4 regions of the Parabacteroides sp. AF14-59 genome follow, and region 1 is predicted to be linked to each of the others. Evidence: riboswitches for the same ligand, from Rfam matches in the RefSeq annotation. Region 1 holds a riboswitch; each other region holds the start of a gene.
What was found. A riboswitch is a leader RNA that binds a small molecule or an ion and turns the genes downstream of it on or off. The one in region 1 is predicted to bind cobalamin.
Positions count from the first base shown of each region.

Region 1 (7,807 bases):
AGAGAGGTTAATAAAGAGGATAAGGTTATTTTCATCTGCATTTGAATTATGTTAGGTCTATTATTCAGAGATAGGGATAATTCATGTCCCTTGTTGCACAAAATTAGAACTTTGAGTATTAGGGGAGGTTCTATTTTTGACCTTTTTTCTTTGTAAAATGATACTTTACTTCAGGGAGTATGGTTAGGTATTGTAACAAAAAAGAGGATATACTTCTGCAAGCATATCCTCTCTATTCTATAGTTATATGTATTTCGCTTAGTAAGCCCGTGCAAACAATACGCGTTGTGCAGAAGGTTTGCCGGTAACCATACATTTACCCGGTGTCTTGTCGCCTGCCAGAGGTATACAACGGATAGTTGCTTTGGTTTCGTTCTTGATCTGCTCTTCTGTTTCGGGAGTACCGTCCCAGTGAGCCATGATGAAGAGGCCCTCTTCGATCTTTTCTTTGAACTCTTCATAGGTATCGACTGTAATCGTGCTGGCTGTACGATGATCGAGTGCTTTCCGGAAGATGTTCTGCTGGATTTCTTCCAACAGGTTCTGTACGTATTCTTCGATACCGTCGCAAGTGATGGTTTCTTTTTCCAACGTATCGCGACGCATTACTTCAATCGTATTGTTTTCCAGATCGCGTCCACCCATAGCCAGACGTACGGGAACACCTTTCAGTTCGTATTCGGCGAACTTCCATCCCGGTTTCTTATTGTCTGCATCGTCGAACTTAACAGAGATACCCATCTTCTTCAGGTTGGCAACGATACCGTTCACCTTTTCGCTGATCTGTGCCAGTTGCTCTTCACTGCGGTAGATCGGAACGATCACTACCTGGATCGGAGCGAGATGAGGAGGCAATACCAAACCGTTATCGTCTGAGTGAGACATGATAAGCGCACCGATCAGACGGGTGGAAACCCCCCACGAAGTAGCCCATGCATAGTCGCTTTTTCCTTCTTTGTCGATGAAAGTAACATCGAATGCCTTACCGAAGTTCTGTCCCAGGAAATGGGAAGTACCTGCCTGCAAAGCTTTTCCGTCCTGCATCATAGCCTCGATAGTATATGTATCCAAAGCACCGGCAAAACGTTCGCTGGCTGATTTTACACCTTTGATAACCGGCATTGCCATATAGTTTTCGGCAAAGTTTGCATATACTTCCTGCATCTTCTTTGCTTCGATCTCTGCTTCTTCGCGGGTTGCATGAGCAGTATGTCCTTCCTGCCACAGGAATTCGGCAGTACGAAGGAACAGACGGGTACGCATTTCCCAACGCATTACGTTAGCCCACTGGTTACATAAGATAGGCAGGTCGCGGTAAGACTGGATCCAGTTACGGTATGTGTTCCAAATGATCGTTTCAGAAGTCGGGCGGATGATCAATTCTTCTTCCAGTTTAGCTGCCGGGTCGACAACTACACCTGTACCGTCATGATTTGTTTTCAGACGATAGTGTGTAACAACTGCACATTCTTTGGCGAAGCCTTCTACGTGTTCGGCTTCCTTGCTCAAGAATGATTTCGGGATCAATAGCGGGAAATAAGCGTTTACGTGCCCTGTTTCCTTGAACATATCGTCGAGGATACGTTGCATCTTTTCCCAAATAGCGTATCCGTAAGGTTTGATAACCATACAGCCACGTACAGCAGAGTTTTCTGCCAAATCCGCTTTAATTACCAGATCCTGGTACCACTGAGAGTAGTTTACACTTCTCTTGGTCAGTTCTTTCAGCTCTTTTGCCATCTTCTTTATTGTTATATATGTTACCTATTCTTTTTTATGAGGGGCAAAGGTACAAAAATATTTATATCTTTGTCACAAACAATTCTTATTATATAGGCCATGAATACTCACAAGATTATCAGGACATTCTTGTTACTGTCTGTTGTTTGTTTACCTTTTATATTGAATGCTCAGAATACGGCGCCGCTTCGTCTGGGAGTGGCAGGTGTGTCGCACGGACATCTCCATGAAGTAGTTATCCGCATGGATAGGGGAGATTTTGAAGTAGTAGGTGTTGCCGAACCGGATGAGCAGTTGAGGGCTAATAACCCGCTTCGGAAGAAACTGGATGCATCTCTTTTTTATGCCGATCTGGGAGAAATGCTGGATAAGACAAAGCCGGAAGTAGTGGTAGCTTATGGTTCTATTTATGATCATCTGGCCGTAGTAGAGGCTTGTGCACCGCGTGGTATTCATGTGATGGTGGAGAAGCCTTTGGCTGTCAATATGCAACATGCTAACCGGATGGCCGAGTTGGTACGCAAAAATAATACCTTGTTGCTTACCAATTATGAGACAACCTGGTATAATACGAACCATGAGGCTTACCGTTTAATAAAGAAAGGGGATGCGATAGGTAAAATAAATCGTATGGAGGTCTATGACGGGCATGAAGGTCCTATCGAGATCGGATGCGGTAAAGAGTTTACCGACTGGTTGACTGACCCGATACTGAATGGGGGCGGGGCTGTTGTCGATTTCGGTTGTTACGGGGCGAATCTGGTTACCTGGCTGATGGACGGAGAGAGGCCGGTAAGTGTATATGCAGTTCTGAAACAGCTTAAACCGGATAAATATCCGAACGTGGACGATGATGCGACGATTCTGGTTGAATATCCTTCCGCAACCGTACAGATTATGGGATCATGGAACTGGCCGAAAGGACGGAAAGATATGCATATTTACGGAACTAAAGGATATATTTATCAGGACACGCCGACTTCCATGCGTATTTACACCGACCGGAAAGAAACTACAGTACAACCTCCAGCATTGGAAGCTCCCTATAATGATTCTTTCTATTATCTGAAAGCAGCCGTTCGTAAAGAAATCCAGGTTGCTCCCACCGATTTGTCTTCGCTGGAGAACAACCTGGTTGTTGTGGAGATTCTTGAATCTGCCATAAAGAGTGCTAAAAGCGGTAAACCGGTCCGATTCTAGCCGTCTGTTATTTAGCTGTAGAAAAGAATCGGTAAGTGATATCTTTCATCACTCCGTTCTCGATACGGTAGAAACGTTGGTTTGTTGCGGGTGATTTCAGTCCTCCCAGGTGTTCTATATAGGGACCTAGTTTGATGTATTCAAAGAAATCCAGATCAATAGCCGGAGACAGTTCGGACTTTCCCGAATACCATCCGACTTTTACCGGAGCGACAGTCTGACGATGCAGATATTCTGCTAATTGTTCTATATCTGCAGGTGAAGCATCTCCGCCCATGAAGCAGACACAGGTAATAGCCTTACCGTACTTTCTGAGAAGTACGGTAAGGTTTTCTTCTGTCAGTGGTTCGCCGATATCTTTTAGTAAATAGGGGCTATGACAACCTTTGCATCGGTTGGGACAGTTAGATATGTTGATCGCCAACGTTATCTCGTCCGGTACTTCCTGAAAGACAATATCGTAATCAGTGTAACGTAGCATAATGTCTGATATGAGCTTCCTTCTGCCGGGGTTGTGAGAAATTACTGATACGTTTCATATAACCGATAACGCGGGTCAGATAATCCACATTCTGGCTGTGGCATTTGGGACATTCTTTCAAATAGCGTTTGTCGATATGGTTGCAATCGTTACAAATGGTATTAGGAATGTTGAATGTAAAATAATTACAACCTTCTATAGCTGAGACACGTAGTAACTGGCGGTATTGTTCTTTGCTCAGATGTTCTTCCAGATTCATGTGTAGTGCCGAACCACCGGTCAGATGCTCGATATAACGTCGGCCATGGATACGGAACTTGTCGACAACGTTGAGTGTCGTGTCTTCCACGATATAGAAATAGCTGTTATAACAATCGCGGAATGTCTGATACCCCGCTTCTCTGTCCCATTTAGCATGTTTTACTCCTACATTTTCGGCAGGAATCATTTCGCAGTTGAACAAGACCTCTTTATTACGGTACTTTTTGTTGTATTTTTCTACCATGCCGAGTATTTCTTGTACAAAAGTTTCATATTTAGGGTTGTCATTGATTTCGATACCCATAAACTGGGCAGCTTCTACCAATCCGTTCACCCCGATCGTAAGATACTGGCGGTTCATATTAATATAACCGGCATCGAACAGGGGGAGCATGCCTTTGGATTGTAACTGTTTCAGATTCTCGTTGTAGGCCAACTGGACTTTATGTACGAGATCGATTACCTCTTCCAGAAAGAACGGATAAAGTATACCGGACTTCACAGCATGTTGTATACAACGGTTCAGGTTGATTGTCAATACGCTTTTAGAACCGGTAGATACCCCTCCGGCTCCCAGCGTATAACTGAAACCGTTGTCCTGTATCTCGTTGCGCAAACGGCAACAACTGCTTAACGAATCGGCATTATCGCTCATGTAAGTGAAGAAGGAATGTCCTTCGGCATACATCTCGGCCGTAAAATCCCCGTATTCCTTATCGAGTACATCTCCATCTTTCGACAGGAGCGCCATAGTCTCGACCGGGAAGGTCAGGACGTTGCGGGTACGTTCTTTGTTGAACCATTTCATGAACCGCTTTTGCAACCAGTTTAACGAATCCCAGTCGGGCTTGTTGCCGTCAGGGAATACAAAATTCTCGAAAAGACTGTTGAAATAATATTTGTCATAATAGGCAATGTTCCAAAATACAGCCTGGAAGTTTCTGGCACCGGTCGGCTGGTTGATGGAATAGACTATTTGTTCGAAACAGTCTGTAATCATTTTGTCTATTGTACGTTGTTTACTGGACGAGTCTACCACATCATCAGCGTGCCGGTAATAATCTTTTCCATACTCCAATCCGACGAAATAATTCATATACATCAGAAACTCGGGAGTTGCACATGCACCGCTCAACATGCTTGAAACAATGAATACCATATTGATGAAACCACCACAGAAAGATTTCAGATTGGTTGGGGCTGTAGAGTTGCCTCCCACGGAAGCTGTACCGCTTATCAGCCAAGGATACATGGTTATACTGGCACAATAGTTGGCAAGGTTCGTTTCATCATTCTTATAAATGAAATGGTGATTCAGCAGTTCCAGGTAACGGTCCGATACTTCTTTTCCGTACATATCTTTCAACCGGTCTGTCAGCAGGCGGCGGTTCAGGCGGATAAAGTTCGATTTCGGTAACTCACCTATCAGTGTGGCGATATTTTTATTCTCTACATTGGCATTAGCGTCGTATTTACTTCCGGTAGCCGGATTGGATGCATCACAATAATCCAGTAGAAAGCGCAGTTTATCCCTAACTTCCCGATCTTCCAGATGTTTCTGCCGGTATAGCATATATGACTTTGCTACCGCATAATAATGTTCTGCCATCAAAGCAACTTCCACCTGGTTCTGAATATCTTCCACACTTGTCCCTTCGCTGACACTGATGCGGCTGAGGATATTGGTTATTACTTCCTGGGTAGCGAAACTACCTACTGATAAAAATGCTTTAGCTATTGCATTTTTGATTTTGTCAAGTGAGAATACTTCTTTTTTACCATCTCTCTTGACAATAAAAATCTCCGTGCTGATCATACTTTTTATTTAAGATTAAACAATACTTCTGTTCATGCAGTTCCGCAATGATTCCCGGAGATAAAGTGATAAATGGATCTTATAAAGGATTCATACCACTGCTTTTCACCCGAAAGCGCTGGATTCTGTCTGATTGAAATGGCAGGTCTTCTGACTTGTTTCTGTTGTAACACCTTCCCGGTCTGAGACCAGTGGTATACAGAGGTTACAACATTTTTCCTTTGCAGGAATAAAACTTACAGCTACGGGGATAGTCCCTGATTTTCACAGGATTCCCTTTTAATCTTCCTCACTGAATTGTGATTCGGAAACCATTGTCGATAACAAAGATATGAATTAATTCAATATTGCAAGGAGACATATATGGCTATGTTATTCTTCCGTAATATATCCCGGATGGGATATTATGAGGTAGTGATTATAAAACAAGAAACTCCGGTGAAATCACTTCACCGGAGTTTTATATTTAATTAGGATATTATAAACAATATCTGAAATTATTTGTACGGTTCGCCTTTAACAGCAGCGATACCCGGCAGAACTTTGCCTTCGATAGCTTCCAGTAAAGCACCACCACCTGTAGATACGTAAGAAACTTCGCTTGCAATACCGAACTTGTTAACGCAAGCAACAGAGTCGCCACCACCAACAAGAGAGAATGCACCGTTCTTAGTAGCTTCAACGATAGCGTTACCTACTGCACGAGAACCGTCAGTGAAGTTTTCGAATTCAAATACGCCTGTCGGACCGTTCCAAAGGATAGTCTTAGACTTCTTGATAACATCAGCGTAGATTTCGATAGTCTTAGGACCGATGTCAAGACCTTCCCATCCGTCAGGAATTTCGTTAACATTAGCATATTTTGTATTTGCGTCGTTGCTGAAAGCGTCAGCAATCTTAGCGTCGACAGCCAATACAAGGTTTACACCTTTTTCTTTTGCTTTCTTCATCAGGTCAAGAGCCAGATCCAACTTATCGTCTTCAACGATAGAGTTACCGATCTTACCGCCCATAGCCTTTGTGAAAGTATAAGTCATACCACCTGTTACGATCAGATTGTCTACCTTGTTCAACAGGTTTTCGATGATTTCGATCTTAGAAGAAACTTTAGAACCACCCATGATAGCAGTAAACGGACGAGCGATGTCGTTCATTACTTTTTCTACAGCTTTTACTTCTTTTTCCATCAGGTAACCGAACATCTTGTGGTCAGCATCGAAGTAATCAGCAATCAGAGCTGTAGAAGCATGAGCACGGTGAGCAGTACCGAATGCATCGTTTACATAGCAATCTGCATAAGAAGCCAATCTCTTTGTAAATTCTTTCTGGCTTTCTTTTACTGCTTTTTTAGCAGCTTTCTTTTCGTCGTCTGTTGCATCTTCTGCCAAACCTCTTGGTTTGCCTTCTTCTTCTGCATAGAAACGAAGGTTTTCCAGCAATAAAGCTTCGCCCGGTTGCAGAGCAGCAGCCTTAGCGCCAGCTTCTTCACCAATACAGTCGTTAGCAAACTGAACTTCTACGCCCAGTAATTCAGATACACGACCCAAAATATGTTTCAGTGAAAATTTATCAGTAACGCCTTTCGGACGGCCCAGGTGAGAACCTATGATTACGCTGCCACCGTCTGCCAGGATCTTCTTAAGTGTAGGAAGAGCGGCACGAATACGAGTGTCGTCTGTGATGTTGAAGTTTTCGTCCAATGGAACGTTGAAGTCAACTCTAACAAATGCCTTTTTGCCGGCAAAATTGAAATTGTCAATTGATTGCATAACTCTTGTATTTAAATTTCTGTATAAAATGTCTTTCTTAGCGCTCGCAAACTTACACAAAAATATTTTATTTCAATGTTACATTTGCAGAATAATTCGGTCTGTTTAGCATACAAATGGCTTCTTTGGGGGGTGTCTATATATAATGTATAAGGAAAAGTTCGTTTGTTATCGCATTCATGACAGAGATTTACCGGATAGGAAAGGGGGGAACTTTTATGATAGCTTTTTTTTAATTCTTTTAAAAGTATCTAATACTCTCAGTATATATATTTGCCCCCGGCTAATAAGTAATCATTTTTGTATACTCTATAAAAATCATTATGAAAATGCAAATTAACTGTTTAAACCTATTATTTGTACTGTTATTGGGAATAATCCCTTGTAGTAAAGTCCACGCTGGTGATTCTGAAAAGAGCGTGATGTTGTACACTCCCTATACAAAAATAGCGGTTCCGCCGGGGGAGTCGATCGATTACAGTATTGACGTCATTAACAAGAGTGACGAAGTGAAAAACGCGACTATCTCTGTCGAGGGAA
Region 1 is NZ_QUHH01000004.1:267,363-275,169, forward strand. Features, by position in the region: gene DWW23_RS06930 (alpha-L-rhamnosidase) at 1-35, opposite strand, end outside; gene proS (proline--tRNA ligase) at 259-1,740, opposite strand; gene DWW23_RS06940 (Gfo/Idh/MocA family protein) at 1,840-2,940, shown strand; gene nrdG (anaerobic ribonucleoside-triphosphate reductase activating protein) at 2,948-3,421, opposite strand; gene nrdD (anaerobic ribonucleoside-triphosphate reductase) at 3,405-5,498, opposite strand; cobalamin riboswitch at 5,621-5,829, opposite strand; gene pgk (phosphoglycerate kinase) at 5,996-7,267, opposite strand; gene DWW23_RS06960 (NEW3 domain-containing protein) at 7,591-7,807, shown strand, end outside.

Region 2 (7,807 bases), on a different contig from region 1:
GAGTTGGTACACGAACCGATCAGACCGACTTCCATCTTACGCGGATAACCGTTAGCCTTCACTTTAGCAGCAAATTCAGAGATAGGTGTCGCTGCATCCGGAGTGAACGGACCGTTGATATGCGGTTCCAGTTCCGATAGGTCGATCACGATTACACGGTCGTAATATTCATCCGGCTGTGCCCTCACTTCCATATCGGCTTCCAGATAATCCTGAATAGCGTCGGCCCAGGCGGCAACCGTATCACGTCCGGTGGCACGCAGATAAGTAGCCATATTCAGGTCGTAGGGGAATAATGAAGTAGTTGCTCCGACTTCGGCCCCCATGTTACAGATCGTCGCTTTTCCCGTAGCGGAAATAGAGGAAGCACCTTCACCGAAATATTCGATAATGGCATTCGTCCCGCCTTTCACTGTCAGAATTCCAGCCAATTTCAAGATGACATCTTTGGGAGAAGCCCAGCCATTCAGACGTCCGGTCAGTTTAACACCGATCAGTTTCGGCATCTTCAGTTCCCATTCCATACCGGTCATTACATCGACCGCATCAGCGCCACCGACACCAATGGCAACCATTCCCAGACCTCCGGCATTCGGCGTATGGGAATCTGTCCCCACCATCATTCCGCCGGGGAATGCATAATTTTCCAGCACAACCTGGTGAATAATGCCAGCTCCGGGCTTCCAGAAACCGATCCCGAACTTATCGGATACGGATTTAAGGAAATCATATACCTCGCTGTTCCCCTTGGTCGCTGTTTCAATATCCGCTTTCGCCCCGATATTTGCCTGGATCAGATGGTCGCAATGAACGGTAGCAGGAACAGCCGATTTGTCTTTTCCAGCATTCATAAACTGTAACAATGCCATCTGCGCTGTCGCATCCTGCATCGCCACACGGTCGGGACGGAAGTTCACATAATCATCTCCGCGCCTGAACAAGCGGAGTGCTTCTTCATCATATAAATGAGCATATAAGATTTTCTCGGCCAAAGTCATCGGACGACCGATCTTTTCGCGGGCCGCATCTACCCGTTTCGGGAAATTGGAATAAAAGCTTCTCAGCATTTCAATGTCGTACACCATATTATAATCCTATTAGTTGTTTGTTTATCAGAATGCTTGTTTGTATGCAAATAAAACGATTCATTGCCATAAAGAATGTAATATAGATGACAGCTATCGTTTTGCAATTCTATTTTCTCATTAACAAATGTATATATAAATAAAACACCTTTTATTCAATAATGTCTATGAGACCATAGAGGATATCTATACAAATAAAAAGTTCGCCTTACGTTCATTTATAAAACGCGCGGCGAACTTATTTTGTTCAATAGATATTAACGAATATGTATGTTTATTGTTTTTTAGATTCCTTCCACCTGTCGGCATAACTATGCAGAATAGAAGCAATCCCTTCTCCGATCCGTACATAATCACCCTGTTTCAGGTTTGCCAGCGAAGCGCGGATCGACCATTCGGGAGCATCGAAGCCACCTCCGTTCAAGAGGACGAGCGCAGTTTCCTGTGCCAGCCGGAATACGACATCGACCGGTTCGTAATTGGCTTTCAGATATTCTACAAATTCATCTCCGTAGAACTTCTTTGCCCAGACTTCCATATCTATCTCACTGTAATAACCGGCACGAAGAGGATCATCCAGCAAAGTAAAGCCTGTACTTTCCCAAAGCGTATGCAGGCGTTCATGGATAATTTCCACCATTCGCGACTGATACAGATTCTCGGTATCCAGGATAGAGAAGGAAGCAAACAAAGCCATCTGTGTCTGTTGCGGCAGGGAAAGACCGGCTGTATGATTAAGTGCAACCTGGCGGCTGTCGGCAACCATACGGTCGATGAACTTCATCTTCGACGGGTCGAGCATGATGCTGCTGTAACGTTTTGTCAGTGCTGCTTTCTTATCGTCCGGTAATTCAGTGATCATCCGGTCGTAAATATTCTTTTCGTGTAAAGAGACTACAGCCAGACGCCAGCCTGTGGCTCCGAAGTATTTGGAGAAAGAATAGACACACAAGGTGTTGTCCGGCAATTCCGCCATCAGGGAACGGAAACCGGGAACATAAGTGGCATACACATCATCGGTAATGATCATCAGGTCGGGATTGTAATTGGTTACGATATCGACCAGACATTCCGTCAGTCCGTGTGTCAGTGCGTAAGAAGGCGGGTTACTCGGATTGACGATAAAGGCAGCCTTAACCGATTTATCTTTCAATATATCCAGGTCCTTTTCCTGATACTGCCAGGTATGATAGCCGTCACCCGTCATTTTCAATGCATGTATTTCTGTTACATCAAACAGGTAACGTGCCTGTTCGGGTATTTCGATATACGGTGTAAAGACCGGGGCGAACAAGACGATCTTATCTCCTTTATTCAACAGGAAGTTCTGTTGCAGGGAATCAAAAATGTAACACATGGCTGCCGTTCCGCCTTCAGTAGCAAACAGGTCGAATTTCCCTTCAGGGGGAAGGTTGTTGCAAAGAGCCTGATCCAGATAGTCACGGACTAGGACTTCCGTATATTTCAAAATACGGTCGGGGATCGGATACTGATCACCTATTACACCTTCCGCCCATTCATGGACAAGATCATTTTCATCGACACCTTTTTCACGTACCATATAATTATAAGTATCGCGTAAAAGCTTGGAACCCGGCGTTCCCTCGTGCTTGTCGAGGAACTCCCGGAAACGATAGGCAATACTCGGTTTCTGGGGAACACCGGCAAGGCCGACCATTCCATCTTCCAGCTTAGTCCCCCGGCGGCATTCTTCCAAGCCGAACTGACCAAGCAGGAAAAAGGCTTCGCGGGGTGTGGTGGCGATCCAGTTTGGGTTGCCGCGTCCGGCATTCAACATGATGTGTGTGCTCTTACGTGCACTTTCATCGGCCAGGTCGATCAGGATATCTTTTAATTCGAATGGACTGATCTCCGACATCTTCTTTTCGTATTCACGGGTAACTACGATTTTCTTTTTATCTTCCATATTATATATAATGTATAATTAATGCTTGTTTTTACCAGATTTACTCTTATGAAAAGAGTATGTTCTCTCCTAAGCCGAAGCCAGTGCCACTCTAGTGGCAGAGTTATGCCATAGTAATGGCAGAGTTGTGCCAAAGGCATGGCAGAGTCTTGCCACAGTAATGGCACTGGCCCGTTATCCCTACATCAACAACACGATTACTACTCCCCAGATAATTAAAAGAGTATTACCTACCGCATAGGTAACAGTATAACCTAATGCCGGTGTCTGGCTCTCCACCGCATCTTCCACGGCACCGAGGGCGGCAGTTGTCGTTCGTGCACCGGAAGTACAGCCAAGAGTGATGGCCGGATGGAATTTAAAGAGATAACGTCCCATAAGGACACCGGCAATCAACGGGATAGTCGTTGCCAAAGCACCGATAACAAACAGGCTCACCCCTACTTCCTTAAATCCGGTCACAAAACTCGGACCTGCCGTAATCCCGACCACGGCAATGAACATATTCAGTCCGACATTATTCAACACCCAAAGCGAAGGCTCCGGAATGCGTCCGAATGTCGGATGTTTGGAGCGAAGCCATCCGAATACCAACCCGGCAATCAACGCCCCGCCACTCGTACTCAGGCTGACAGGAATATCCCCGAAGTGGATAGCCAGCGAACCGATTATACCACCGATAAAGATACCCAACCCGACAAAGATCATATCCGTCTGGTTCGTAGGTCGATCGGCGTATCCCAAAGTAGCAGCCGCCTCATTCACTTCCAGCTTTGTCCCGACCAGTTCGAGCATATCGCCCGGATCGATCCGGGTCGCAGCCAATACCGGAATACTGATCCCGGCACGTTTGATACTCTTGATACTGACACCATGCATCACCTTTTCCTTGCGGAGTTGTGCCACCGTCATGCCTGCAAACTTCTTGCGGGAGATCAATACAGGTAATGTCTCTGCGGGGAAATCCAGCAAATCGATATCATTCACTTCATCCCCTATCCAGTCTTCCTCACCGATCACAAACTCACGCCGTCCGCTCAAGACAACTTCATTTCCTTTCTGGAGCATCAGGTCCGGCTTCACATCATAAATAACATTATTGATACGGACACGCTCCACAAACAAGCGGCGCCCCTGCTCTTCCAGATAATCCTCCAGTTCCTGTACGGTCTTTCCGGCACCGAACCAGTCATTGCTTATCTTATAAGCCCGGAAAGTGATAGGACGTGCTGCAGGCATAAATCCGGGCTGCTCACTTTCGTCATCATTTCCCATCCTGGCTTCCAGTTCTTTACAAGCCTTTTTCACGGATGCCAGTCCACCCAGCAGACGGGGAGCCACGTCACTCATGATCCAGGCAGAACCCGCCGTACCGAAAATATACGACACGGCATAAGCCACCGGCATCACATTGATCATAGCCGTTTTATCAGCATCGCTCAGGCTTCCCTGATTGATCGTATCTTCCGCTACTCCCAATACGGCCGAAATAGTCTGTGAACCGGCCAGTAACCCGGCAGCTTCGCCCGCATTATATCCCATCAGTTTGGCAAGAAGGAAAGGAATGAACAAACAGAACAGGCACATCAATGCTGCAAAAAGCATCTGCGGAAGCCCTTCCTTCTTCAGTCCCCGAAAGAACTGTGGTCCTACACTGTAGCCGACAGCAAACAGGAACAAAAGAAAGAATACCGATTTAATTGGTGCACCGATCTCTATATGCAATTGTCCGATCAATACTCCGACCAGTAGAACACTGGTAACTGTCCCCAAAGAAAACTTCCCTATTTTAAATTTACCGATCCAGAAGCCCAATGCCAGTGTAAGAAAAATGGCCAGTTCCGGATAATGTTTGAGTAAATCTGCAAACCACTCCATATATTAATTGTTTGGCGTTAATATTAAGACATACGATATGTCCGGTTTTATTGTGGTAAATGGAACAGTATCCACAAGGAAGTTGTTCCGGCCGATTCAATTAAGAGAATATAAAATCCATCTTATTTTAAATAATTTTCTATCTTTGTCCCCGCTTTGGTGATACGATAACATTCCGTTAATCGTATAAAAGGGAATCCGGTTTGAATCCGGAACAGTGCCCGCTACTGTGGAGCCCGATAATAAGGAAAGCATTCTTACACCACTGTCCGATACAAGGATGGGAAGGTCGCTTTCCGGGCAAGTCAGGAAACCTGCCAAGGTTTATTTATATCGTATTCCCCCGGGGTCAGGAGAATGATAAAACATACGGACAATCTCTTTTTGATAAAAGAAAATGTTTACCGACAGCCGGTATTGTGGCTTGTCGTATTCGTTCGTTACCTTTTAATTTACATTATATGAAACATTTACTATTACTTATTGCTTGTATGCTCGCACCTATGTGCTGGGCACATGACGGCGAGAACTTCAAGGCATCCGACATGCTGGCCTCCATGCAACCGGGTGACAAAGCCGCCTTATTAATGGTACATTTCGGTACCACGTATGACGACACCCGTGCTCTCACCATCGACGCGATCAACCGGAAAGCGCAAGAAGCCTTCAAAGACATGGAAGTACGCGAAGCCTACACTTCCCGCATCGTGGCACGCCGCCTGAAAGCCCGCGGTATCGAAAAACTGAATCCGGTCGAAGCACTGGAAAAACTGAAAGCAGACGGATATACTCATATCCTCATCCAATCTACAAACATTATCGAAGGGGTGGAAATGGAATCGCTTCGCAAAGACATTGCACCGCTGGAAAAGAATTTCAAAGAGGTACGTATCGGCAACCCGCTGCTTTATACACCGCATGACTTTGAAGATGTGATAGCAGCCGTAGCAAAGAACGGAGCCAAAGAAGGCGCGACGGTTCTTGTCGGACACGGAACGTATACACCAGCCACGGCACAGTATGCCATGATGGATTATATGCTGCAATCCAAAGGATATACCGATTACCATGTAACCACCGTAGAAGGCTATCCTTCTTTCGACGATATGGTAGCCAAACTGGATGCCAGCGGTGTAAAGAAAGTACTGCTGATGCCTTTTATGTTTGTAGCAGGCGACCATGCCAACAACGATATAGCAGGCGATATGAAGCAGGAACTGGAAAGCAAAGGTTACCAGGTGTCTGTCTTTATGCAGGGATTAGGACAAAATCCGGACATCCAGAAACTATTCATCGATCATGCCAGGTTTGCGGCCAAACATAAAATGGTCAATATCACTGAAAAGAAAAAACAATACGCTGCTGAAAAGGACTAAGTTCAAGCACAAAACTAAATGTTCAGAAAAATACTAAAACTTACACATAAGATACTCGGATTACTTCTGAGTATCTTATTTCTGATGTGGTTTCTTTCAGGTATAGTAATGATCTATCATTCATTTCCCAGAGCATCACAACAGGATAAATTAGAAAGGCAACAGGTTATCGACGGAAATTTGCCGGATATGGAAACTCTTCTGTCCGTTCTTCCCGATTCAGCACAGGTCCGTTCACTCTCCATGGAAATGTATTTTGACCGGCCTGTGGTTCATTTCCGGGGAAAGAATACGCCCGAAACACTCTATGCAGACTCTCTGCAACCAGTCGAAGCAATAAATGACGAAACTATCAAGCGGACTGCAGCACAATGGTGCTCATCTCCGATCCTGCGTGTGGATTCGATGTATAAGCTGGATCAATGGATTCCTTTCGGACGGTTGCGCGAAGAGTTCCCCATCTATAAATATACATTTGCGGATGATGGCCGCCATGAACTCTATATTTCTTCAAAAACAGGGCGCGTCCTGCAATTCACCGACAAAGACCAGCGCTTATGGGCGTGGCTCGGAGCCATTCCCCACTGGGTTTACTTCACATCGCTCCGCCAGAATCAGGTTGCCTGGATCAACTTCGTGAAATGGAGTTCCGGCATCGGTTGTATCATGTGCCTGGCAGGATTGATCCTTTCCATACAACTGGCCTGGCGCAACCGCCATAAGAAGTTATTTTCCCCTTACAGGAAAAGATGGTTCAAATGGCATTATGTCAGTGGATTGATCTTCGGTATTTTCACCATTACATTCGCTTTCAGCGGAATGATGTCGTTAATGGATATTCCCGACTGGATGAAAAAAGCTCCGAAAGAAAAGCAGGATATGTCACGCCGCATCCCGTGGGGCGGATCGGAAGGACGTTTTGTCGCCTCTGCCTATCATCTGGATTACCGGAAAGTACTGGAGGCGGTCGACAGTGTAAAAAGCATCGAATGGGCAACCTGGCAAAAGTATCCTTACTACAGGCTTACCACCGATTCGCAAACAATCAATATCGATGCGACCGATACAACAGCAATCCGGATTTTCCTCCTGACCGAAGATATGGTACGAAAAGAGGCGGTTAAAATGTATGGAGACAGCATCCCCTATAAATTAGATTTACTTACGGAATACGACCAGGATTATTACGGACGCAAGAAAGATCGTACGCAGTTGCCGGTCTACCGTATCATCGTCGACGATGAAATGCATACACGCCATTACTATCAGCCGGAAACGCTGATGCAGCGACGGGTAGACGATGACGGCCGGTTACGCCGTTTACTTTACAGCGGTCTTCACAGTCTCAACATCAAATTCCTTACCGACCGTCCGGTACTCTGGAATATCGTTATGTACACTTTACTACTCGGCGGGACATTCCTGTCATTGACCGGGGTCGTATTATCGATCAAATGGATTATCAGAAAGGCAAATAGATTTTTTAAACAAAAAGTATGAGAAAGCAAATTTTACTCTTATCAATGGTTATCGCTTGTCCG
Region 2 is NZ_QUHH01000005.1:25,220-33,026, reverse strand. Features, by position in the region: gene DWW23_RS07380 (aconitate hydratase) at 1-1,085, opposite strand, end outside; gene DWW23_RS07375 (bifunctional aspartate transaminase/aspartate 4-decarboxylase) at 1,360-3,012, opposite strand; gene aspT (aspartate-alanine antiporter) at 3,193-4,890, opposite strand; cobalamin riboswitch at 5,031-5,227, shown strand; gene DWW23_RS07365 (sirohydrochlorin cobaltochelatase) at 5,352-6,266, shown strand; gene DWW23_RS07360 (PepSY domain-containing protein) at 6,285-7,766, shown strand; gene DWW23_RS07355 (TonB-dependent siderophore receptor) at 7,763-7,807, shown strand, end outside.
Region 2: linked by a shared signal. The riboswitch ahead of DWW23_RS07365 (sirohydrochlorin cobaltochelatase) and the one ahead of nrdD (anaerobic ribonucleoside-triphosphate reductase) in region 1 are both predicted to bind cobalamin.

Region 3 (7,807 bases), on a different contig from region 1:
GTGGACAGAGATGGTTTCTTATATCTGGTAAAAGCCGGAGCTGACTTTATCAAAGTCGGGATCGGTGGCGGTTCCATCTGTATTACACGCGAACAAAAAGGAATCGGACGCGGACAAGCTACCGCTTTGATCGATGTAGCTCAGGCCCGCGACGAATATAAAGAACAGACAGGTATTTATGTTCCTATTTGCAGCGACGGTGGTTTGGTGCACGATTATCACATGGTACTTGCATTGGCAATGGGAGCTGACTTTCTGATGATGGGACGTTATTTTGCCCGTTTCGACGAATCTCCTACAAAGAAACTGCGTATCGGAAACAACTTCGTAAAAGAATATTGGGGTGAAGGTTCAAACCGTGCCCAAAACTGGCAACGTTACGACATGGGAGGAAGTGCCTCGCTGAAGTTTGAAGAAGGTGTAGACAGCTATGTTCCTTATGCCGGTAAAATGAAAGACAATCTGAATCTGACATTAGGCAAGATCAAAGCTACCATGTGTAGTTGCGGTGCTATCGCAATCCCCGCCTTACAGAAAAATGCCAAGATCACGCTGGTATCTTCAACGAGTATCGTAGAAGGTGGTGCACACGATGTGATCCTGAAAGAACAGAATTAAGTAATCCTATCTGAGATATTTAATCCCCCAACTGTAATCTCTTCATTCGTGAGCTTACTGTTGGGGGATTTTTTCTATCAATAATTTATATCTACAGAAATCCGATATTTTGAAAACAGACGTAAATATCTCCTATAAAACATATAGAAAACAGAGGTAAAATAACATTATATCAAACGGAGATTATTAGAAACCAAATATTTGAATATCTTTGAGGATAATAAAAACATTCGGTTATATAATACACAATAGACAAAGGAGATATAGAGTCGCTAGTATATGAAAAGAAGAAGAAAGAAAAGAAGTACCAAGCAGTATGCGGTTATTGCTTTCTACGAAAAAAACAACAGATGGCCTGCACCTTCGTCGCAAAATGTAAAAGAGCGGCATCTAGGTGAGTGGATTACCAGATGCAGATTTATCAGGAACCATTCTCCGGAGAAACTTACAGAAAAGCAGATTCAATTAATTGATAGAATCGATGCGGATAAGGCTCAAAAAAAGACAGAACGGTGGATGGCTAATTATGAGATGTTGAAAGACTTTGTGGAAAAAGAAAAACGATGGCCTTCCGTCAATGCTTCAGAACCGGAAGAAATCAGACTTGTCAACTGGTGCCTGTCACAACGGATTACCAGAAAAAACACCCCCAAAAGCAAACAAAATAAAGAACATATCAAACTGTTGGATGATATCGGTTTCCATTGGAGTTCAAACAACAAAAGAAGAACATGGAAAGAATCGTTCAACCTGGTCAAGGATTATTATGCCCGTACCGGTCAATGGCCTGCCCATACCAGAGATCCGGAAGAGTCGAGACTGGCGAAGTGGTGTAGTAAAATGAGAGCCTATAAAAACCGAACGGATACAAGTGTAACGCTTTCTCCCGGACAGATCAAAAAATTGAGTAATTTAGGTTTCGACTGGACCAATAGCCAGGAGAATAACAGACGCTCACCGGAAAATACCAACAGGATATGGATCGAGAGATATCATCATTTTTGTGAGTTCACAACAAACAACAAACGATACCCTAAGGCGAAATCCGGAGATCCCCAGGAAGAGTCTCTGTATTCATGGTGGATGAGAATGGCTTATTTGAAAAGAAAAGGCAAGCTCAGTAACGAACGTATCCATCTACTTGATTGTATCGGATTCAGATGGGGGAAAGGGAATGAATAGTTGAAAACAAAATTTCCCCACTCTGTCCCCGAAAGATAGGCGCATTCAGGTATTACTTTTATTCTAAAAAATATATTTATATTTGCTGCGATTTTTGGTTCATATAAAATAGACTCTATGAATATGATTAAAAGGGAATCAGGTGTGAATCCTGAGCAGACCCGCTGCTGTATTCTCCACAAAAGTCTTTGAACAACAAATACATCCACTGTTCATCAATGAATGGGAAGGAACGTTTAAAGATGGAGTAAGTCAGAAGACCTGCCAAAATCTTTTTTCTAAGGCTAACGTGGAATATAGCTGAAAGATATGACCAATGGAAAAATTCTAATTTTTCTTTTATCTTTTGTACTAAATTTTCAATTGTTTAGCTGTAATTTTTGTTATTTTTTCAATATTAATAATAATTATTATGGTTACATCATTTACTCGTTGCAGAACTCCATTTTTAATATGGCTGTTTCTGTTTATTTTATTTATTCCCATTTGTACCTTTGCACAAACTAACAGAATGGTTAGTGGTTATATTGTTGATGAAAACAATAAGGCGTTAGAAAACATTGTAATTTTCATCAAAGGGTCGGAGTTGAGAACGATTACAGATGACAATGGCTACTACTCCATAAATTTAGAAGACTCAAAAAATCATGTATTGATAACCAACAGTTACAATACCGTTTCCGCTGTCCGCGACATTCCTGATGGCGAACAGGATTACAGATTGGATATTCAGCTGTCATATAAATCATTAAGCCTTCCCGAGGTAGATATTACAGGAGCCAAACCCCAAAGCTACAATTCTGATATCGCCTTTTCTGCAACCCGCATGGAAATTCCGGTGCTGGAGATACCGGGATCGGTTGGTATTGTAACAAGAAAATTAATTGAAGACCAGCAGGCAACCACCATGACAGAAGTAGTACGAAATCTGGGTGGTGTCAAAGGAGGAGCTTCTGGTGAAGCCGGTAACATTAACGAGGTATTTTCTTCCCGTGGCTTTTCTATAACAAACTCCCGCAATTATTTCAGAAATGGAGTACGTTATCTCAAATTCTCAAATGATGCTCTTTCAAGTATCGAACGCATCGAAATACTAAAAGGACCTGCATCCGTTCTTTATGGAGCCGTAGAACCTGGTGGTATAATTAATTTTATCACCAAGCCGACTTTATATACTCCCCGCTATGGAGCTTCCATCAGATATGGCAGTTATGATTATAAACAGGCGGCCATCGACTTAACCGGTCCAATAAACACGAAAAAAACAATACGCTATCGCCTGAATGCGATGTACGAAGACGCAGATAAATTCCGTAAACCGCAAAATAGTAAACGATATGACATCACTCCAACCATTGACATTGATTTAGGAAGAAAGACTACTCTTAATCTTGATGCAGACATTTTCAGGGACAAGAGAACACATGATCCCGGAGTTTTACATATAAACAATGAAATTATCGATCATGGGTTCAAAACTTTTTTAGGTGAACCATGGGCTTATGGGAAGTTTACTAACACCAGTTTCGGCTATGAGTTGAAGCACCGCTTTAATAAAGATTGGACATTCAGAAGTTCTGCCCGCCAATATTTCACCCATGAAGACCGTCTGTATTTTCAGATGAAGACACCTCAAAAAGATAGTACAATCACTAGACGTCTGGCACATTGGGATGCAAAAATCAATTATTTAAATCTGATTGAAGAAATTAGCGGTAATTTCACAACAGGCTTTATCAAACATAAAGCGATCGCAGGAGTAGAATTCGGCCGGCTTACCAATAGAAGAAAAGTAAAGGGTAATATGTATACCCCCATAAATTATGTCAACCCTGTATACTCAGAGAAACCGACAGATTTTGAAATGGAACAAAGTACAAATTTATATATCACACAAAACACCGGAGCAATATATTTGCAAGATCAGCTAAGCTTTACCGACCAGCTAAAATTATTAATTGGTGCACGCGCGGACTGGGTAAACGACAAACAGGACAATTATATTAAAGAGACAAAAAGTGATGAAAAGAATTTCGCTATATCTCCACGTGTTGGTGCGGTTTATATGCCAATACCAAGTTTAAGCCTTTATCTTTCTTATAGCCAATCATTCGTCCCTCAATCCGGCCAGACTAAAGATGGTAAAGCTTTCGATCCGATTCGTTCCAAGCAATGGGAAGCCGGTATAAAGAAATCATTTTTCAATGATCGTCTTACCTCTAGCCTGGCGTTCTATAAACTGTCAAAAACAAACTTACCTACAACAGATCCTGAAGATGAAGAATTCAAAATTCTTATCGGTGAACAGACAAGTAAAGGTATAGAATTAGCTGTCTCCGGCGAAATTACCCCGAGCTGGAGTGTCGCATTCAACTATGCATATACACATGCCGAGGTGACCGAAACTAACGACAAGAACTATCCCGTTGGTACAAAGTTAGCAAATATATCTCCCAGTCAGCTCAATCTATGGACTTCTTACCTTGTTAGAGGAGGTGTTGTAAAAGGATTATCGTTTGGTGGCGGCTGGTATTATCAAGGAAAATCTTATGGAAACATGGCCCAAACCATCGAATTGGACTCATACCATATTTTTGACTGTTTTGTTGCCTACAAACGTAGCTTCTATAAAATTTCCGCAAACTTGAAAAATGTATTCAATCAGGAATACTATACCGGCTCGCAAGGTAATAACCTGTTGTTCCCCGGTACAGCCAGAACACTCATGGTAATGCTGGCTGTTAACTTTTAAATGACTGTGTTATGATGCACAATTATATCCTCAAAAAGATATTGGTAAATACACATTTATATATAGGACTCATATTAGGGTTAGTGATAACCCTAATATGTGTTTCCGGTTCAGCCATTGTCTATAAACCTGAGTTAGAAAAACTGTCGGTGAAAAAATTGGCATTTGTCGAGCCGTCGGACAGAATAATCCCATTGCAATATTTACTGGATAACGTTAGAAAAAAATATCCTCAACTAACTATAAGCAACATGGTCCTTTACGGAGGAAAGGATTGCGCATACAGTTTTCGGGCCACATCCCCGGATGAGAAAGGTCGAATTCAAGTTTATGTCAATCAGTATACGGGGGAAGTCCTCGGGATTGACCGATATCGTCACAAGATATTCCAATGGTTGTATGATTTACATGTCAAGCTTTTATTAAAAAAGAACGGCGTTGTATGGGTTGCAGTGTTTGGTTTCTTACTGATATTTCTTATTGTTTCCGGTCTATTTTTATATCCAAGTAAAAAAATATTCAACTTCCGGCAAGGGGAAAAACCAGGCGTCAGATGTTACAGGTTACATATAGTTATAGGACTCTTCACAGCCTTGTTTCTATTTTTAATCGCTTTCACCGGTTGCTATTTTGGGTTCAAAAAAGAATTCCACACTGTATTTGAATCTGTATCATCAGGTAAAGCCTTACAACCAGCTCCCAAAGTTGAAGAGTACTCCGGTCAATGGATTTCTTTAGATGCCATTATGGATATAGCATGTAAAGAATTTACAGAAGGTCGTCCTATGATGATCTTTTTTCCGAAAGACAACAAATCTGTTTTTTCTGTCAGAATGTACCATACAGGTGACTTTGAAAGAACAGGAAGTAACCACATATACATACACCCTATTACAGGAAAAGTTGTCAAATTAAATTTGTGGAAAAAAAAGCCAACTTCAGAAAAACTGACCCGGTCTATGTATTTCATTCATTTCGGTACTTTCTGGGGACATTATTCACGTATTCTGTGGATCTTTATTGGCCTTGTTGTTCCATTTTTATATTTCACAGGTTTTTATGCATGGTGGTCTAAACTAAAAAGGAGGCAAAACACCCCCTATTCCGCCCCTTGTAAAAGAAAACCCCTTGCAAGTTCTTGACTTACAAGGGATCATTTTTTTAGCAGTTGTTCTACCAGGGCTCGAACCTGGAATTTCAGGACCAGAATCTGACGTGTTACCATTACACCATAGAACAGTTTTTGTAGCTTCGAGTAGTATGTTTCTCGATTACGGCTGCAAAGATACGGACATTTTTTATTCTTGCAAATATTTCGCGAAAAAATTTCATCAAAATAAACAATTTTCTTTTTCTCCTGTTTTGAATTTACTGGGTTTATACATATATTAAATAGAGAAAGCATGCAGTTTATAAATTAAGGAGTATATTTGCATCTTCGAAAATTATTCAATAAAAAATAAATGGATCAAACAAAAGAATTAGTAAAAACAATTATTGAAGGCCTACAAGAGAAAAAAGGCAAAAATATTGTAACCGTAGATTTAACCCAACTATCCGGAGCTGTATGCCAATATATGGTGATCTGCGAAGGAAACACACCAACCCAGGTTTCAGCCCTGTCTGATTCCGTTTGGGATTCTGCACGAAGAAAAGCCGGTGAAAAGCCATTGTCTGTCGACGGCAATCAAAGTGCCCAGTGGATAGGTATGGATTATGGCACGGTTCTTGTACACATATTTTTACCGGAACAACGCGAGTTCTATAATCTGGAAACTTTGTGGTCGGACTCAAAGGTCACACAGATCCCGGATCTCGATTAAACCGGATTAATATTATCGAATTCAAAGTATGGAAAATAAAAACGACATGTTTAATAAAGCGCCGAAGAACAATAAGCCAAAAATGTTCCGGTTTAACCTGTATTGGATGTATGGGCTAATATTTATGATGCTTATTGCATTATATCTGACAAACGATTCCTCGGCGTCAAAAGAACTGGGATGGACTGAATTCCAGAAACTGGCTCAGGAAAATGTGTTTGACAAGATGGTTGTCTACAACAAAAAAAACCTTGTTGAAGCTAGTGTTAAAAGCGGACAGAAAGGATTGGTATTTAAGAGTGACAGCACGGCTTTGGGAACAAACCCTAAAGTATATGTAAAAATACCGTCGGCAGACAAATTTTCCGATTTTTACGACAAAGCGGTGACAGATAATCATATCGATACACAAGTACGGTTTGAAGAAGGAGATGATGCAATATGGAACTTTCTGGTATCTTTCGGACCTATTATTCTGATTATTGTCGTATGGATTTTCCTGATGAGAAGAATGTCTGGAGGTGCAGGCGGTGGCCCCGGCGGAGTATTCAGTGTCGGCAAGGCCAAAGCACAACTATTCGATAAAGATAACGACAGGAAAGTTACATTTAAGGATGTAGCAGGATTATCTGAAGCCAAGCAGGAAGTAGAAGAAATAGTATCTTTCCTCAAAAATCCTGAAAAGTATACGGAACTGGGAGGTAAAATTCCTAAAGGTGCCCTGTTGGTTGGTCCTCCGGGAACCGGTAAAACATTACTGGCAAAAGCAGTAGCTGGTGAAGCAGATGTACCGTTTTTCTCATTGTCTGGTTCCGACTTCGTGGAAATGTTTGTCGGTGTAGGTGCATCACGTGTTCGTGACCTGTTCCGTCAGGCAAAAGAAAAGTCACCTTGTATCGTATTCATTGACGAGATCGACGCCGTTGGCCGTGCCCGTGGTAAGAACGTGAATATGAATAGTAATGACGAACGTGAAAACACGCTGAACCAGTTACTGACAGAAATGGACGGTTTCGGTTCCAATAGCGGTGTGATCATTTTAGCAGCAACTAACCGTGCAGATATCCTGGATAAGGCTTTACTTCGTGCAGGACGTTTCGACCGCCAGATCCATGTGGAATTACCGGATCTGAATGAGCGTAAAGAAATATTCGGAGTACATTTACGCCCGATTAAAATAGATGAGAGTGTCGATGCTGAATTTCTGGCACGCCAGACTCCGGGTTTCTCCGGAGCCGATATCGCGAATGTTTGCAATGAAGCAGCATTGATAGCTGCCCGTAGCGGAAAGAAATTTGTCCAGAAAGAAGATTTCATGAATGCTGTAGACCGTATTGTCGGAGGTTTGGAAAAACGGACCCGCATAACCACAGCAGACGAACGCAATAGTATTGCTAATCATGAAGCCGGCCACGCAACTCTAAGTTGGTTA
Region 3 is NZ_QUHH01000006.1:25,306-33,112, reverse strand. Features, by position in the region: gene DWW23_RS08675 (IMP dehydrogenase) at 1-618, shown strand, start outside; gene DWW23_RS08670 (helicase associated domain-containing protein) at 898-1,800, shown strand; cobalamin riboswitch at 1,879-2,084, shown strand; gene DWW23_RS08665 (TonB-dependent siderophore receptor) at 2,213-4,552, shown strand; gene DWW23_RS08660 (PepSY domain-containing protein) at 4,564-5,694, shown strand; tRNA gene DWW23_RS08655 (tRNA-Gln) at 5,721-5,791, opposite strand; gene rsfS (ribosome silencing factor) at 6,016-6,375, shown strand; gene ftsH (ATP-dependent zinc metalloprotease FtsH) at 6,404-7,807, shown strand, end outside.
Region 3: linked by a shared signal. The riboswitch ahead of DWW23_RS08665 (TonB-dependent siderophore receptor) and the one ahead of nrdD (anaerobic ribonucleoside-triphosphate reductase) in region 1 are both predicted to bind cobalamin.

Region 4 (7,807 bases), on a different contig from region 1:
ATGCTAAGATCTGAGATATTATTTCCACCTTGTACACCCTGGCAAATTACCCTGTACATCGTATAAAACCAATCTGTACACTCTATCAGGCTACCCTGTACGGGGTAGCTTTAATAGGTCGGGACTTTTGTGCTAGTATCTCCCCTATTAACAGGCAGTTGCCTACCTACTTACACATAGTTTTCCTCAATAATGCAGGTGACAGATGACAGATAAGGTTGCAGATAAAAAGAAGCATCTGCAACACTTTATTACTTGATAACATGAATATTACACCATCAAGTGACAGATGGCAGATACTTTTTTGAAAACTTTGTGTATATAACAAATAACAAACGCCATTGCAAACAAAAGAGGCATTTGCAATGGCGTTATATTCTAAGAAACAGGATATTACAAGTTATTATTGCAAATAACGAATAAATCCGAAAAACTTTTAGGAAGAATTGTGTTATTCCATCTTTCGGTAATAACGCGGCGTATAACCGGGCAATAGTTCGGGATGGAATACCCACACCAGATCTTTCAACAGATAGTCCGGATGGATAGGGAACTCCTCATAGTAAGGAACAACACCTGTATTACAGGTATAGATCCGACGATTCTTAAAGGCATCAAAGTTCTCGTAGGGAGTATACTCGGTACGCAGGTCTTTGTATGTCATATCATTTGCCTGATTATATTTGATCAGCCATATATCGGCATGGATGGCTTTATCGAGCACGGTCTCGAAAGACAGAGGTGTACTGCCTGCTCCGGGAAGATCTTTAAATATATAATCGGCACCGGCATCGGTATACAGATGGGCTATGTAGCTGTCTCCCGCCGGCATGTACCAGGAAGAGCCGAATTTCTTCTCTGAGATAACGGTCGGGCGATTAGTGACTGTCTTTGCCAGCTCCTTCAACTTCAGATAACGGTCTTCCGTTTCCCGGAAGATTGAATCGGCCATCGCTTCCTTACCGAATAGCAATCCATAGAAACGTATCCATTCAGTACGTCCTAAAGGCAACGACTCCATATAATCGGCAGCCTCAATGATAGGAATACCCAGTTTCTCGGCAGGTCCATATCCTGCATTCTGAAAAGGGGAAGCGATAATGATCTCCGCCCCTATATCGATGATCTTTTCTATATTCGGCGCTGTAGCCTCGCCCAGATCGGCTATTTTCCCGGCACGTAAACCATCCTGAATAGCAGGAGTATCCATATAACGGGGTTCACAAACACCTATTATCTTATCCACCTCATCGAGCTGATCGATAATAGCCGCATGAACGGAGGTATAAACCACGATATTCTCCACAGGTGTTCGTACAACCGTCCCTTTCGGCAAATCACCGGGCATCGACGCACCACGATCCACCAACAGATAACGTTGCAGGATACGAGTACTATCCCAAGGGTCGCGGACTTCTACCGATGTATAATCAGTGAAATGCTGTATGGCAAAACCACGGGCATAACGGATAGTATCAGAAGAAAACGACTGATCTTCAGAAGAACTTTGCTTCACACTGCAACTAAGTGTGAAGCAAAGTAAAAAGAGGGTGGATATAAAAAACTTCATCTTATTTATTACCAGCCGAAATCACTTTCATAGGATTCAGACCTGCTTCAAATTTAAACTGTAACTTACCAGCCGGGTTAAATGTGTACACATCTCCATTTGTAGCATAATCAGACTCAGTCACAAAAATATAGTTTGACGGGGTATCAGCACCTATTTTATAAGGCTTTTTAATATCCGTTCCATCCGTAATAAAATTAGTACTGATTACCTTTTCGTTTATTGCATCATAACAGAGATAAGAAATAGTCTGATTCCAGTTAGCATCATACTGTGAATAAATGATGTAAAGTTTATCGCCTACAGCTGCAAATTCCGTTGCATTCGTTTCCGTAATTGTTGTCACTTCATCTGTTTTAGAATCAATTCTCTGAAATGTATTAGGTATATCCCCGTAGTTACCCATAGAAACCAAATAAACGTCACCCTGACTATCAGCCAGCATATTCACCGGATTAGTAACAACTTCTATTTTAGTCTTTTCTTTAAACGTAAGAAGATCGACGACAGAGACTGTTTTATCATATCCTACAGATGTATTAAAATCCGCACCACCAGAGTTTGCTACATACAATTTATTATTAGCTATAGCCATCTGTTCGGGATTACGTCCTACTTTTACCTTACTTTCAATTGAGAGTGAAGTTGTATCCAAACGAGCTACATAGCCTTCATACAATGACACATACACTTTTCCATTATAACAAGTAAAGAAACGTGGCTGTAGCGGATCGCCATCGGAAACAATTTGTTTCAAAGACTTTCCCTGTAAGTCTGTCACCTCTATTGTATTAGAATTAGTGACAGCTATGTAAGCCTTTGAGCCATAAACCAGGATATCGTTGGCTGTATCTCCCAATCCGCGTCCATTGACTTTCTTAAAGATATCCGCTTCTACCTTTTTGGTCTCGAAATCATAAAATGACAACGAAGAGTTATTATTCCCTTTGTTTCCACTATTCAACACATAGACTCCATTCAAAGAAATCTGTTCCGGAAGAGATGGGATTTCCTGTTTATCATCATCATCACTACACCCAATAAAGGAGAAAGACATACAAGCACAAAGTGCAGATACATACAGTAAATTTTTCTTTTTCATCACTTATTTATTTATCATTAATAAACTATACTCACACTCAAACGCCAGGAACGACCCGGCATCGGATAGTATTGAATAATATCATATGTTTTGTCACCCAGGTTAATCACTTCTCCCTGCAAACGCAACTTACATTTTTTTACCACAAACTCACGGTTAAGAGATATTCCCTGTTCTACATATCCGGCAATAAGGTTGCTTTCTATGTTTTGAGGCAAAGCATATCTGTCACCCGCCGCAGTCAAGCTATAAGAGACGTTGACCCACGGATTCTCCAAGGTCAACGATGCATTTCCCGAATGTTTCGGAGTATATGGTATCTGATCCTTGTAATTTTTTGCATCAGGATCAGTTATATCGATTGCTTTCTGAAAACTATATGTGGCAGAGAGGAGTAAGGTCATCTTTGCCGGCAGAGAGGTTTCAGATGAGAAATTCACATCCAAACCTTTGATATCGACTTCTCCCATATTCATCATCTTCCATATATACATCGTCGGAATAGCAACAATCTTGTCCTTCACCTTATTATAATAACCATCGGCCGAAAGACTCAGATAACGAAAGAGATTCCCTGCTTCTCCGCTCCAGGTCAGCCCCAGATTATATTGTGTAGCCTTTTCCGGCTGCAGGTTCGTATTTCCCATACGGAGATAATATAGATCAGTGAAAGTCGGGACACGGAAAATATCTTTGTAAGAGGCACGTACACGAAAGGCATTATCGGGAAAAGGCCTCAACGATACGCTAACCGCAGGAGACAAACGTTTACGGTCGGCCGGTTTATCGCCAGCCTTTACTTTGTCGGTCATATAAGTACCCAGTAAGCTGGCTGTTGCTGTAAACATCGAGTTCTTATATTGGGCGGATAACACTGACAGTGAAGTCAAACGCTTGGGTTGCGGTGCATTCATAAAGTTATTATCCAGCATATTATGGGCTAAATCAGTCGTAAGAGAAGTCGAGAAGTTCTTCCAGGGTGAATAAAGTACGCCTACCGAACCGTAATACTCTTCCTGGGTATTCAAATCTTCTTGCTTACCTCCTGAGTATTTATTACTTACATCACGGTACTTGCTGAAAGAATAATTATACTTGGCATGTGCCTGCAAAGATAAATTGTCCGTTAGTTTGTTGGAATACTGCAACTGGGTAAAGAAATTATTGTTCCACAAGCGTTCCCGGTTACTGTTGCTATACAATATCACCGAACCGGGGAGTCCGCGTTCTGAATCGTAATAATAGACTTTACCGGTCAATGTTCCGGCCTTACCCAGGTCTCCATACAGATTTCCTTCCAGACGAAGTGCCTGGATATCGCTGTTCTTCCTTTTTTCTTCGGTTACAACATTTCCGTTTACCAAAGTAAAAGGGTATTCCCCTTTTGCACTTAGCCAGTCGGCATGCAAAGAAGCGGAAAAGCGGTTACTTATCTTCTGTTCATAACGAACCATCGGGTTGAACAAACCAAAAGAACCTCCTTTCACTTTCGCCTGAAGATTCATCGGTTTTCCATCAAATACAGGTCTACGTGTCTTCACACTCAACGCCCCTGCCGACGCATACATCCGTGCTGTCTGGAAAATATCATCTGATTGCCCGATCGAAAGTGAAACCATCTCCACATTGTCCAGTGAGAAGCGGCTGATATCCACCTGTCCGCTCTGGGCATCCGTGATCGTTACTCCATCGTAGCTGACAGCCGTATGTTGTGCCCCAAGGCTACGCACGGAAACCGTCTTCAATCCCCCTATCCCACCGTAATCCTTCACTGTTGCACCGGAGAAACGTTTCACTGCTTCCGAAAGATCCTGTATTCCCAGGCGTTCAATTCCGGAACGGTCCATTATTTGCAGAGGAGTTGCTTCACGGGTTGTGGAAGGACGTGCCTTTTCCACCACCTCAACACCGGAAAGCTGGTGATAAGCTGTCGTATCAATTGTTTGTGCGTACATAGTAGGTACGCACAAAAATATGCCTGGCAGGCATACAATCATTTTAACATATAATATTCGCATATATCCAGGTCTATCAACACCTATACCCGAGGTATCGCATATAAAATAATGGCAGGTTTTCTGACTTGTTCTCCCATGACCGGCCGCCTTCCCAGGAATCATAAATTCCCAGTGGCAACAAGATTGCCGGGGTTACAGAACTTACAGCTACGGGTACAGTTCCGGACTTGCACCGGATTCCCTTTTACTAACGGATAGCGAAAACTAAACCGTTACACCATAATCCGATGGCAAAAGTACGAAATATATCGGTAATCTCAACTACCAGACCGGTCACTTTCAAATATTACGAATCTGAATACACAAATAAAAGGGAACAGATGAATGTAATGAAAAAATCAGTACCTTTGCGCCCGAATTGGTTTCGTAGCTCCCGTTCGGGAATACGGATTAAAAGGGAACCGGGTGTAAATCCCGGACAGTCCCGCTGCTGTGAAGCTCCGTTAACAGCCTAATACTACTTTTGCCACTGACGATTCAGTTGACAGTGGAAAGTTGACAAATGACAGTTTTTCTGTCCGTATTTTATCTGTCAACTGTTATCTGTCAACTGTCAACTATTCCGTCGGGAAGGCTTTTAGGATAGGAGTCAGTCAGAAGACCTGCCGTTCGTTGAGACTCATATCCTCGTGGGTTAGGATAAGGATGTAACATTTTAGAATTAAACAAAAAGATGACAGACAAGGAAGTATTGTTATTACGACGTAAACTGGACCTTTTGCTGCGTACAGGCAAATTATTGATGGAAAGTGCTGCCGATACCAACCGTATTGAACGGAACATGAAACGAGTAGCAGCTTTTATGGGTATTCCGGAAGAGAAATTACACATCGATATCCGGTGGACGATGATCATGGTCAATGTAAGTGATGAAAGAAATTCGTTTTCCAAATTCCAGAAATGTGAGAAACATGGTATCAACATGACCGCGATCTCGCAGATCAGCGATCTTTCATGGTGTGCTATCGAAGAGGACTATTCATTGGACAAATATGAAGAGGAATTGGAAAAGATAGCCAAAAAGCCCCGGAATTATACACCTTATATCGTAGCTATCGGTGCAGGATTCGCCTGTGGCGGTTTCTGTAAATTGTTCGGTTCCGACTGGATCGCCTTTCTGTTTGCTTCCATTTGTGCATTCATTGGTTTCAGGATACGTGCCCGATGCATAGAAGCCGGATTAAATGTATATATGAGTATAGCACTCGCCGCTTTTGCCGCGACCTGCACTGCGTATCTTTCTTCCTTCTCGGGATTGTCCGAGACGCCTTATCATCCGCTACTCGCCTGTGCCCTGTTCATTGTACCGGGAGTACCTTTGATCAACTTCGTAGACGATATGCTCGATAACCATCTGCTCGTCGGGATGACACGTGCCGCCAACACGGCTATGATGGTAGTTGCGATGACGTTCGGTATTGCATTCGCATTGCGCATACTTGTCATGAACGACGTTGCGATCGACCATAAGTTCAGTGAGTTAAGTATGGTTCCGCATGATCCGTATTATGTGTATGCGATCGCTGCAGCTATCGCCGCTATCGGATTCTCTATGATCTTCAATATTCAGCGCCGTCTGTTATGGGTTGTTGCCGTTGGAGGTATCATTGCCGTATGTACCCGCAACTTTGTAAACTTCGAACTGGGTTACGGTCCTGTGATCGGTTCGTTTATGGGTAGTTTCGTTGTCAGCGTGCTCGCAGTGAAAGCAGTCCACTGGTTTCATGTGCCTAATCACGTATTAACGATCCCGTCTGTTATTCCCATGATCCCGGGCGTCCTGATGTACCGCTCTTTATTAGCATTTATCAATCTGCATGGAGTGATCGGTGAGGTAACGAACGCCTTCTTCAACGGTATCAATTCCGCCCTTATCATTCTCTGTATATCGTTAGGTGTTGCTGTTCCTAATATCTTTGCCCGTCAATATATAGCCAAGGACCGGCAGCGACATCTACAAGAAGAATTGGAGAAACGCCGGCAACGTGGAAAATTCCTTGAATGGTAAAAATTTATTATTCCTAATATAAAAAATAAGAGGCTACCCCATACAATTTTGAGGTAGCCTCTTACATATATTAATATAGAAACGATTATAATAAACTGTTTTTTTAACAAAGGGAAACACTACAACGATTTCTCCTTCACTTTGCATTCAGCCCTAAAATAACCCATTATTGACAAATAGGAAGGGCCTTTACCACTCCGAATTGTTCCATATTTCAAAATGGTTGGTTCATTTCAAAACACAACACAAATTAGTTTAAAGTTTAACTAAGTGCAAAAAAGCCAAAAAAGTAATATCTTCGGGTTTCCGGCGGGTTGTTTTCGTAATATTGCAGCGTTGAAAAATAATTAGACGAGGAGAAAAAGAATTGTATGGGAGAAACAAAAGGTTATGTTTCGCAGGTTATCGGTCCGGTAGTGGATATTCACTTCGATAATGAAAAAGAAGAGAAAATCGTGTTACCACGCATCCACGATGCAATGGAGATAACCCGCCCCAATGGAAAAGTGCTGATTGTTGAAGTACAGCAGCATATTGGGGAAAACACAGTCCGTACAGTGGCTATGGACACGACGGACGGACTGCAGCGAGGAATGAAAGCCGTATCATGCGGTTCGCCCATTACCATGCCTGTTGGTGACCAGGTAAAAGGGCGTTTGATGAATGTGACCGGTGATTCGATCGACGGGATGGAAGAACTGGATCGTAAAGGAGCTCTTCCCATCCATCGTGAACCACCGAAGTTTGAGGATTTAACAACCAGTAAGGACGTCCTTTACACAGGTATTAAAGTGATCGATCTGCTGGAACCTTATTCCAAGGGTGGTAAAATCGGACTTTTCGGTGGTGCCGGCGTAGGTAAGACAGTTCTTATCATGGAACTGATCAATAACATTGCCAAGAAAAACAACGGATTCTCCGTTTTCGCCGGTGTAGGTGAACGTACCCGTGAAGGTAACGACCTGCTGCGCGAGATGATCCAGTCGAACGTGATCCGTTATGGCAAGGAATTTAAAGAAAGTATGGAAGCCGGTCATTGGGACCTGTCGAAGATAGACCATGAAGAACTGGCGAAATCGCAGGCTACCCTGGTATTCGGGCAGATGAAC
Region 4 is NZ_QUHH01000015.1:19,350-27,156, forward strand. Features, by position in the region: gene DWW23_RS16100 (ABC transporter substrate-binding protein) at 452-1,570, opposite strand; gene DWW23_RS16105 (YncE family protein) at 1,572-2,672, opposite strand; gene DWW23_RS16110 (TonB-dependent siderophore receptor) at 2,690-4,690, opposite strand; cobalamin riboswitch at 4,723-4,919, opposite strand; cobalamin riboswitch at 5,033-5,315, shown strand; gene DWW23_RS16115 (threonine/serine exporter ThrE family protein) at 5,364-6,698, shown strand; gene atpD (F0F1 ATP synthase subunit beta) at 7,070-7,807, shown strand, end outside.
Region 4: linked by a shared signal. The riboswitch ahead of DWW23_RS16110 (TonB-dependent siderophore receptor) and the one ahead of nrdD (anaerobic ribonucleoside-triphosphate reductase) in region 1 are both predicted to bind cobalamin.